One region of the Streptomyces cinereospinus genome, then DNA from elsewhere that is predicted to be linked to it. Evidence: riboswitches for the same ligand, from Rfam matches in the RefSeq annotation. Region 1 holds a riboswitch; the other holds the start of a gene.
The links. A riboswitch is a leader RNA that binds a small molecule or an ion and turns the genes downstream of it on or off. The one in region 1 is predicted to bind glycine.
Positions count from the first base shown of each region.

Region 1 (3,784 bases):
GAGCTCGTGCAGGGGGGTGTTCAGGACGGACATGTGGCTACGACTCCTCAGCCGGCGGTGTGGGCGGCGTACTCGTCGGCGGAGAGCAGGTCGGCGGGCTCCTCCGCGATGCGCACCTTGAACAGCCAGCCGCCTTCGAAGGGGGCGGAGTTCACCAGGGACGGGTCGTTCACCACGTCCTCGTTGATCTCGGTCACCTCACCGGTGACGGGGGAGTACAGGTCGCTGACCGACTTGGTCGACTCCAGCTCGCCGCAGGTCTCGCCCGCGGCCACCTGGGAGCCCACCTCGGGGAGCTGGGCGAAGACGACGTCACCGAGGGCGTTGGCGGCGAACTCGGTGATGCCGACCGTCGAGACGCCGTCCTCGGCGGCCGACAGCCACTCGTGCTCCTTGCTGTAGCGCAGCTGCTGGGGGTTGCTCATGGCCTGAATTCTCCTGTACGCGGGGGAGTGCTGGTGAATGGGGGACTGCTTGAACTGCGTGTGAGCAGGGGAAATATGCAACGGGTCACGTGGACCCGAGCCCAGTGTCTACTTCTGGCGCTGGTAGAACGGCAGCGCCACGACCTCGTACGGCTCGTGGGTGCCCCGGATGTCCACCCCGACGCCCGGCGTGCCCGGAGCGGCGTGCGCGGCGTCGACGTAGGCCATCGCGATCGGCCTGCCCAGCGTGGGGGAGGGGGCGCCGGAGGTGACCTCGCCGATCACCTCGCCGCCGGCCACCACGGCGTACCCGGCGCGCGGGACGCGGCGGCCCTCGGCGATCAGGCCGACCAGGACGCGCGGCGGGCTGGCCTCGGCGCGGGCGGCGGCCTCGGCGAGGGCCTCGCGGCCCACGAAGTCGCCCGCCTTGCCGAACTTCACCACCCGGCCGAGCCCGGCGTCGAAGGGGGTGAGGGAGGTGGTCAGCTCATGCCCGTACAGCGGCATGCCCGCCTCCAGGCGCAGGGTGTCCCGGCAGGACAGCCCGCACGGGACCAGGCCGGCGCCGGCGCCCGCCTCGGTCAGCGCCTCCCACAGCGTGACGGCGTGCTCCGGCGCGACGAACAGCTCGAAGCCGTCCTCGCCGGTGTAGCCGGTGCGGGCGATCAGTGCCGGGACGCCCGCGACGGTGCCGGACAGGCCGGCGTAGTACTTCAGACCGTCGAGGCCGGCGTCGGTGAGCCGCCCGAGGACGCCGGGGGACTCGGGGCCCTGGACGGCGACCAGGGCGTAGGCGTCCCGGTCGTCGCGCACGGCGGCGTCGAAGCCCTCCGCGCGCTCCGTCAGCGCGTCCAGGACGGTCTGCGCGTTGCTCGCGTTGGCCACGACCAGGTACTCGGTCTCGGCGAGCCGGTAGACGATCAGGTCGTCGAGGATGCCGCCGTCCGCGCGGCAGATCATGGTGTAGCGGGCGCGGCCGACACCGACGGAGGCGATGTCGCCGACGAGCGCGTGGTTCAGCAGCCGCGCCGCCTGCGGGCCGGTGACCGTGATCTCACCCATGTGCGAGAGGTCGAACAGGCCGGCCCGCGTGCGCACCGCGAGGTGCTCGTCGCGCTCGGAGCCGTAGCGCAGCGGCATGTCCCAGCCGGCGAAGTCGGTCATGGTGGCGCCCAGCGAGCGATGCAGGGCATCGAGCGCGGTACGACGGAGTGCGGTGCTGCTCATCGGTCGGTCTCCCAAGGCATGACGGCGAGGTCGTTCCTCCCCATCTGTCATCGGAACCTGAGAGGTTCGCCATGACCGTCGGGACAGACGGTGAGCACGGCTTGCACCTTGGGTGGAGCCACTGCGGCAGCGGCCCGCTTTTCAGATGTGCCTCGCCCGCGCGGTGACGGGGCCTGAGAGATTCAAGGGAGGGACTTGCTCCTTCGGCGCCCCGGTCATGTCGTGCCCGGGGACTCTCCCGCGCGGATTCAAGCGGCCGGTATGCAGTTGGCGGGCTCATCATTGCACGCATCGCCGCCGGGCGGCAGGGGGCCTCGTCCGTGGGGGGCGCATCGCGGCAAAGGGGAGGCACGGAGCGTCCCCAGCCGGGCACAGTGTGCTGTAGCAGGCTTGTTGCGGGAAGCGGACGGAAACGCGAGACGCCTCGTATTACCTTCTCTTTACACTCGAAGGGGACGGTAACTCGTGAACCGCCCCAGGGGAGGACGATCACGGTGAACAGGACCACGGCCTACGCGGCCACCGCTGGCCTCGCACTGCCCGAGCAGCCGACCGCCCCGGCCCGGGGCGCGTGCGCCCCGCTGCCGTCCCCCGTGGTCCGCGACCTGCGCGAGCGCGCGGGCCGCAGCCCGCACGCCCTGCTGTTCGGCCCGCACGACCTCGTCGTGATCACCGGGCTGCCCGGCAGCGGCAAGTCCACCCTCATGCGGCGCGCGGTCCGCGGCCGGCGCGTCGACTCCCAGGACACCCGCGACCGCTGGGACGGCCGTACGCCGAGCTGGCTGCCCTACGCCGTCTACCGCCCCCTCGTCCGCCTCGCGCACTACGCCGGGCTGCGCCGCGCCCTGCGCAGCGGCGAGGGCGTCGTCGTGCACGACTGCGGCACGCAGGCCTGGGTGCGTGCCTGGCTGGCCCGCGAGGCCCGCCGCCGCGGCGGCACGCTGCACCTGCTGCTGCTCGACGTCACCCCCGAGCAGGCCCTGGCCGGCCAGCGCGAACGCGGCCGGGGCGTCTCGCGGTACGCGTTCCTGCGCCACCGCCGCGACGCCGCCCTGCTGCTGCGCCGCGCGCACCGCGGCGACCTGCCCCGCGGCTGCGGCGCCGCCGTCCTGCTCGACCGCGCGGCGGCGGACGCCCTGCGCCGGATCGGCTTCACGGGCTGACGCGGCGCGCGGGGCGGGCGGCGCGCTAGCCTTTTCAGCCGGCAGCACTGGTACGGAGCAGGTGGTAGGCAGATGGACCTCTCGGGGGACTTTCCGGCGCAGGCGCACCCCCATCCGCACGGCGGGTGGCCCGGCAACGAGCTGGAGGAGGTGCTGTCGGCCTCCCTCGGCGTCCCGTCGGCGGGCGCCCGCATCGTGGAGGTGCTGGGCCGCAGCTTCGTGTGGGTGCCGCTGCCCAGCGGCGGCGGCCCGCACAGCGGCCCCCTGGACCTGCCGGGCATCGAGATCGGCGGGCAGGCCTACGTCCCCGTGTTCAGCTCCGAGGAGCAGCTGCGCCAGGTCGCCGGCCCCCACATGGCGTACACCGTCGCCCCCGCCGTCGAGTTCGCCCGCGGTCTGCCCCCGCAGGCGGGCATCGCGGTGAACCCCGGCGGCGTGGTGGGCGTCCCGCTCCCCCCGCCGGCGGTCGCCGAACTCGGCCGGGCCGGCCGCACCCCCCTCGACGGCCCCGCGAACGGCGGCCGGGTCCGCCTGTACGAACCCGACTGGCAGGACGACCCGGTGGACTTCCTCGCGGCGGCGTCCGCGGAGTTCGCCGCCCTCGGCGTCGTCACCGCGGCCCGCCGCTGCCTGGCGGCGATCGAGACGGCCGACCCGGTGATGTTCGTCGGCGTCGAACTCTCCCAGTGGGAGGGCGACCTGCGCGCCGCCCCCCTGGACGCCCTGGGCCGGGCCCTGGGCAGGACGCCGGTGGCCTGGCCGGTCAACCTGGTCCTGATGGACGTGGCCCAGGACCCGGTGGTCGACTGGCTGCGGGAGCGGGTGCGCCCCTTCTACCAGCACGGCCGGTGAAACGCCCGCGCGGACGGCCGGCCCCGGGGCGCGGGGACCTGCGCGTCCGGCCACGGACGGCCCGCACTCGCCGGGACGACACAGTTCCCGAGTCGGCAGGCGCCTTTAAGCTAGGGT
Region 1 is NZ_JBHMCY010000051.1:11,972-15,755, forward strand. It holds gene glyA (serine hydroxymethyltransferase) at 1-33, opposite strand, end outside; gene gcvH (glycine cleavage system protein GcvH) at 48-425, opposite strand; gene gcvT (glycine cleavage system aminomethyltransferase GcvT) at 534-1,652, opposite strand; glycine riboswitch at 1,687-1,803, opposite strand; glycine riboswitch at 1,804-1,903, opposite strand; gene ACFF45_RS23965 (AAA family ATPase) at 2,147-2,815, shown strand; gene ACFF45_RS23970 (enhanced serine sensitivity protein SseB) at 2,888-3,667, shown strand.

Region 2 (3,784 bases), on a different contig from region 1:
GCCGAGGCCGGCGAGGACGAGCTGGTGCGGCTGCTGGGGAAGGCGCACGGGCAGGCGCTGTACGCCATGGCGCTGGCCCGCGACGACCGGCCGGTGGTCGCCGAGCGGGAGGCGAAGTCGGTGTCGGTCGAGGACACGTACGACGTGGACATCCACGACCGCACGCGGGTCGGGCTGGAGGTGCAGCGGCTCGCGGACCGGTGCGTACGTCGGCTGCGCGGGGCCGGGCTGTCGGGGCGGACGATCGTCCTGAAGGTGCGGCGGTACGACTTCTCGACGCTGACCCGGTCCGAGACGCTGCGGGGGCCCACGGACGATCCGGCGGTGGTGCGGGAGGCCGCGGCGCGGCTGCTGGACTCCGTGGACACCACAGGGGGTGTGCGGTTGCTGGGGGTGGGGGTCAGCGGTCTGGCCGACTACACGCAGGAGGATCTGTTCGCGCAGGCGGCGGGGGAGCGGGGCGGGGGGGAGGAGGACGCCCCGGCGGACGAGCCGGTGCGGGAGGAGCCCGAGCCGGCGGAGCGGCGATGGGCCGCCGGGCACGACGTGCGGCACGCCGGGTACGGGCACGGGTGGGTGCAGGGCAGTGGACTGGGGAGGGTGACCGTGCGGTTCGAGACACCCGGCTCCGGGCCCGGGCGGGTGCGGACCTTCCGGGTCGACGATCCCGCGCTGGAGCCGGCGGAGCCCTTGCCGCTGGTGGCGCGAAGACCCGAGCCGCAGGGCTGAGCCCTCGGGGTCACGTCTCCTCCGAACCCGCCAGCTTGCCGAAGTCGCGGTCCGGGAACGCGGGGGGCGCGGCCACGTCCAGGCCGTAGTGGTGGTAGAGCTGGAGTTCCTGTTCGGGGGAGAGGTGCCGGCCCACGCCGAAGTCGGGGGCGTCCTTGATCAGGGCCCGGTCGAAGGGGACGTGCAGGCTGCCGTCGACCAGCTCGCTGGGCTCCAGCGGGACGAAGGCGTCCCTGCTGAACAGGCCGGTCCTTATCGCGGCCCACTCCGGGACACCGGTCGCGTCGTCGAGGTAGACCTCGTCGATGGTGCCGATCCTGGTGCCGTTGCGGTCGAATGCCTTGCGGCCGATCAGGTTGCGCGGATCGATGTCGGTCTGCACGGGCCCTCCACTTGCTCGCAACTCATCCGTAGGCACAACAAAAGAGCACATTGCGGGAGGCGGCCACTCGAACGCCCGGGCGTTGACCTCGCTGGTAGTCTGGCAAACGGCTGCTGACCCCGTGCGGGAGAGTCCTCCGGCGAGACCACCGGAGGCGCCGAAGGAGCAAATCCTCCCCGGAATCTCTCAGGCCCACGTACCGCACGGACGAGGTCACTCTGGAAAGCAGGGCGGGTGTCACGGCTTCCGCTCTCACCGACGGTGCAAGCCGGACGTCCCCGGACGGCCGGTGAAGCTCTCAGGTCGAGATGACAGAGGGGGAGGCCGTCGGGGCACCCGTGCCGTGGTGTCCCTCGAAGGTCGCGTCAGACCAGGAGGCCTCCGCAATGACCGCCCAGCGCATTCCGCTCTCCGAACTCGAACAGGGCATCCCCTTCGAGCAGCGCCACATCGGGCCCGATCAGGAGGCGCGGGCCAAGATGCTCGCGCAGGTCGGCTACGGCTCGCTCGACGAGCTCACCGCCGCCGCGGTCCCGGATGTGATCAAGAACGCCGACGCCCTGGACCTGCCGGGCGCCCGCACCGAGGCCGAGGTGGTGCGCGAGCTGCGCTCGCTCGCCGACCGCAACCAGGTCCTGAGCTCCATGATCGGCCTGGGGTACTACGGGACGTTCACCCCGCCCGTCATCCTGCGCAACGTCATGGAGAACCCGGCCTGGTACACGGCGTACACCCCGTACCAGCCGGAGATCTCGCAGGGCCGGCTGGAGGCGCTGCTGAACTTCCAGACCGTGGTCGCCGACCTGACCGGGCTGCCGACCTCCGGTGCCTCACTGCTCGACGAGGGCACCGCCGCCGCCGAGGCGATGGCGTTGTCCCGGCGCACGGGCAAGAACAAGAAGGGCCTGTTCCTGGTCGACGCGGACGCGCTGCCGCAGACCATCGCCGTGATCGAGACCCGCGCCGAGCCGACCGGCGTCGAGGTCGTCGTCGCCGACCTCCGCCGGGGCATCCCCGCCGAGGTCGCCGGGCGGGAGATCAACGGCGTGCTGATCCAGTACCCGGGCGCCTCCGGAGCCGTACGCGACATCAAGCCGGTCATCGACCAGGCGCACGAGCTGGGCGCGCTCGTCACCGTCGCCGCCGACCTGCTGGCGCTGACGCTGCTGAAGTCGCCGGGCGAGCTGGGCGCCGACATCGCGGTCGGCACCACGCAGCGGTTCGGTGTGCCCATGGGCTTCGGCGGGCCGCACGCCGGTTACCTGGCGGTGCGGGAGAAGTTCGCACGGAGCCTGCCCGGGCGGCTCGTGGGCGTCTCCGTCGACGCCGACGGGAACAAGGCCTACCGGCTGGCACTTCAGACGCGTGAACAGCACATCCGGCGGGAGAAGGCGACCAGCAACATCTGCACCGCGCAGGTGCTGCTCGCCGTGATGGCCGGCATGTACGCCGTCTACCACGGCCCCGAAGGGCTGAAGGGCATCGCGCTGCGCACGCACCGGTACGCGGCGGTCCTCGCCGCGGGCCTGCGCGACGGCGGCGTCGAGCTCGTCACCGGCGCGTATTTCGACACCGTCACCGCGCGGGTGCCGGGGCGGGCGGCCGACGTCGTCGCCGCCGCGCGCGCGAGCGGGGTCAACCTGCGGCTGGTGGACGCCGACCACGTCTCGATGGCTTGCGACGAGACCACCAGGCGGGCCGATCTGACCGTCGTGTGGGCCGCGTTCGGCGTCGACGGGGACATCGAGGCCCTGGACGCCGTCACGGAGGACGTGCTGCCGGGCGGGCTGCTGCGCACTGACGACTACCTGACCCACCCGGTCTTCCACCAGCACCGCTCCGAGACCGCGATGCTGCGCTACCTGCGCCGGCTCGCCGACCGGGACTACGCGCTCGACCGCGGCATGATCCCGCTGGGCTCCTGCACCATGAAGCTCAACGCGACCACCGAGATGGAGCCGGTCACCTGGCCGGAGTTCGGGCAGCTGCACCCGTTCGCGCCCGCCGAGCAGGCCCAGGGGTACCTGACGCTCATCCGTGAGCTGGAGGACCGGCTCGCCGAGGTCACCGGGTACGACAAGGTCTCGTTGCAGCCCAACGCGGGATCGCAGGGCGAGCTGGCCGGACTGCTCGCGGTGCGCGGGTACCACCGCGCCAACGGCGACGAGCAGCGGACCGTGTGCCTGATCCCGTCGTCCGCGCACGGCACGAACGCCGCGAGCGCCGTCATGGCCGGCATGAAGGTCGTCGTGGTGAAGACCGCCGAGGACGGCGAGATCGACGTCGAGGACCTGCGGGCGAAGATCGACCAGTACCGCGACGAGCTGTCGGTGCTGATGATCACGTACCCGTCCACGCACGGCGTGTTCGAGGAGCACGTCGCCGAAATCTGCGCGCAGGTGCACGACGCCGGCGGGCAGGTGTACGTCGACGGCGCCAACCTCAACGCGCTCGTGGGGCTCGCCAAGCCGGGCCACTTCGGCGGCGACGTGTCCCACCTCAACCTGCACAAGACGTTCTGCATCCCGCACGGCGGCGGTGGCCCGGGCGTCGGCCCGGTGGCCGTACGGTCGCACCTGGCGCCGCACCTGCCGAACCACCCCCTGCAGCCCGAGGCCGGGCCGGAGACCGGGGTCGGGCCGATCTCGGCCGCGCCGTGGGGGTCGGCGGGCA
Region 2 is NZ_JBHMCY010000067.1:29,770-33,553, reverse strand. It holds partial or broken gene ACFF45_RS27700 (DNA polymerase IV) at 1-818, shown strand, start outside; gene ACFF45_RS27695 (PRC-barrel domain-containing protein) at 740-1,111, opposite strand; glycine riboswitch at 1,226-1,323, shown strand; gene gcvP (aminomethyl-transferring glycine dehydrogenase) at 1,498-3,784, shown strand, end outside.
Region 2: another riboswitch for glycine. It lies ahead of gcvP (aminomethyl-transferring glycine dehydrogenase); the one in region 1 lies ahead of gcvT (glycine cleavage system aminomethyltransferase GcvT).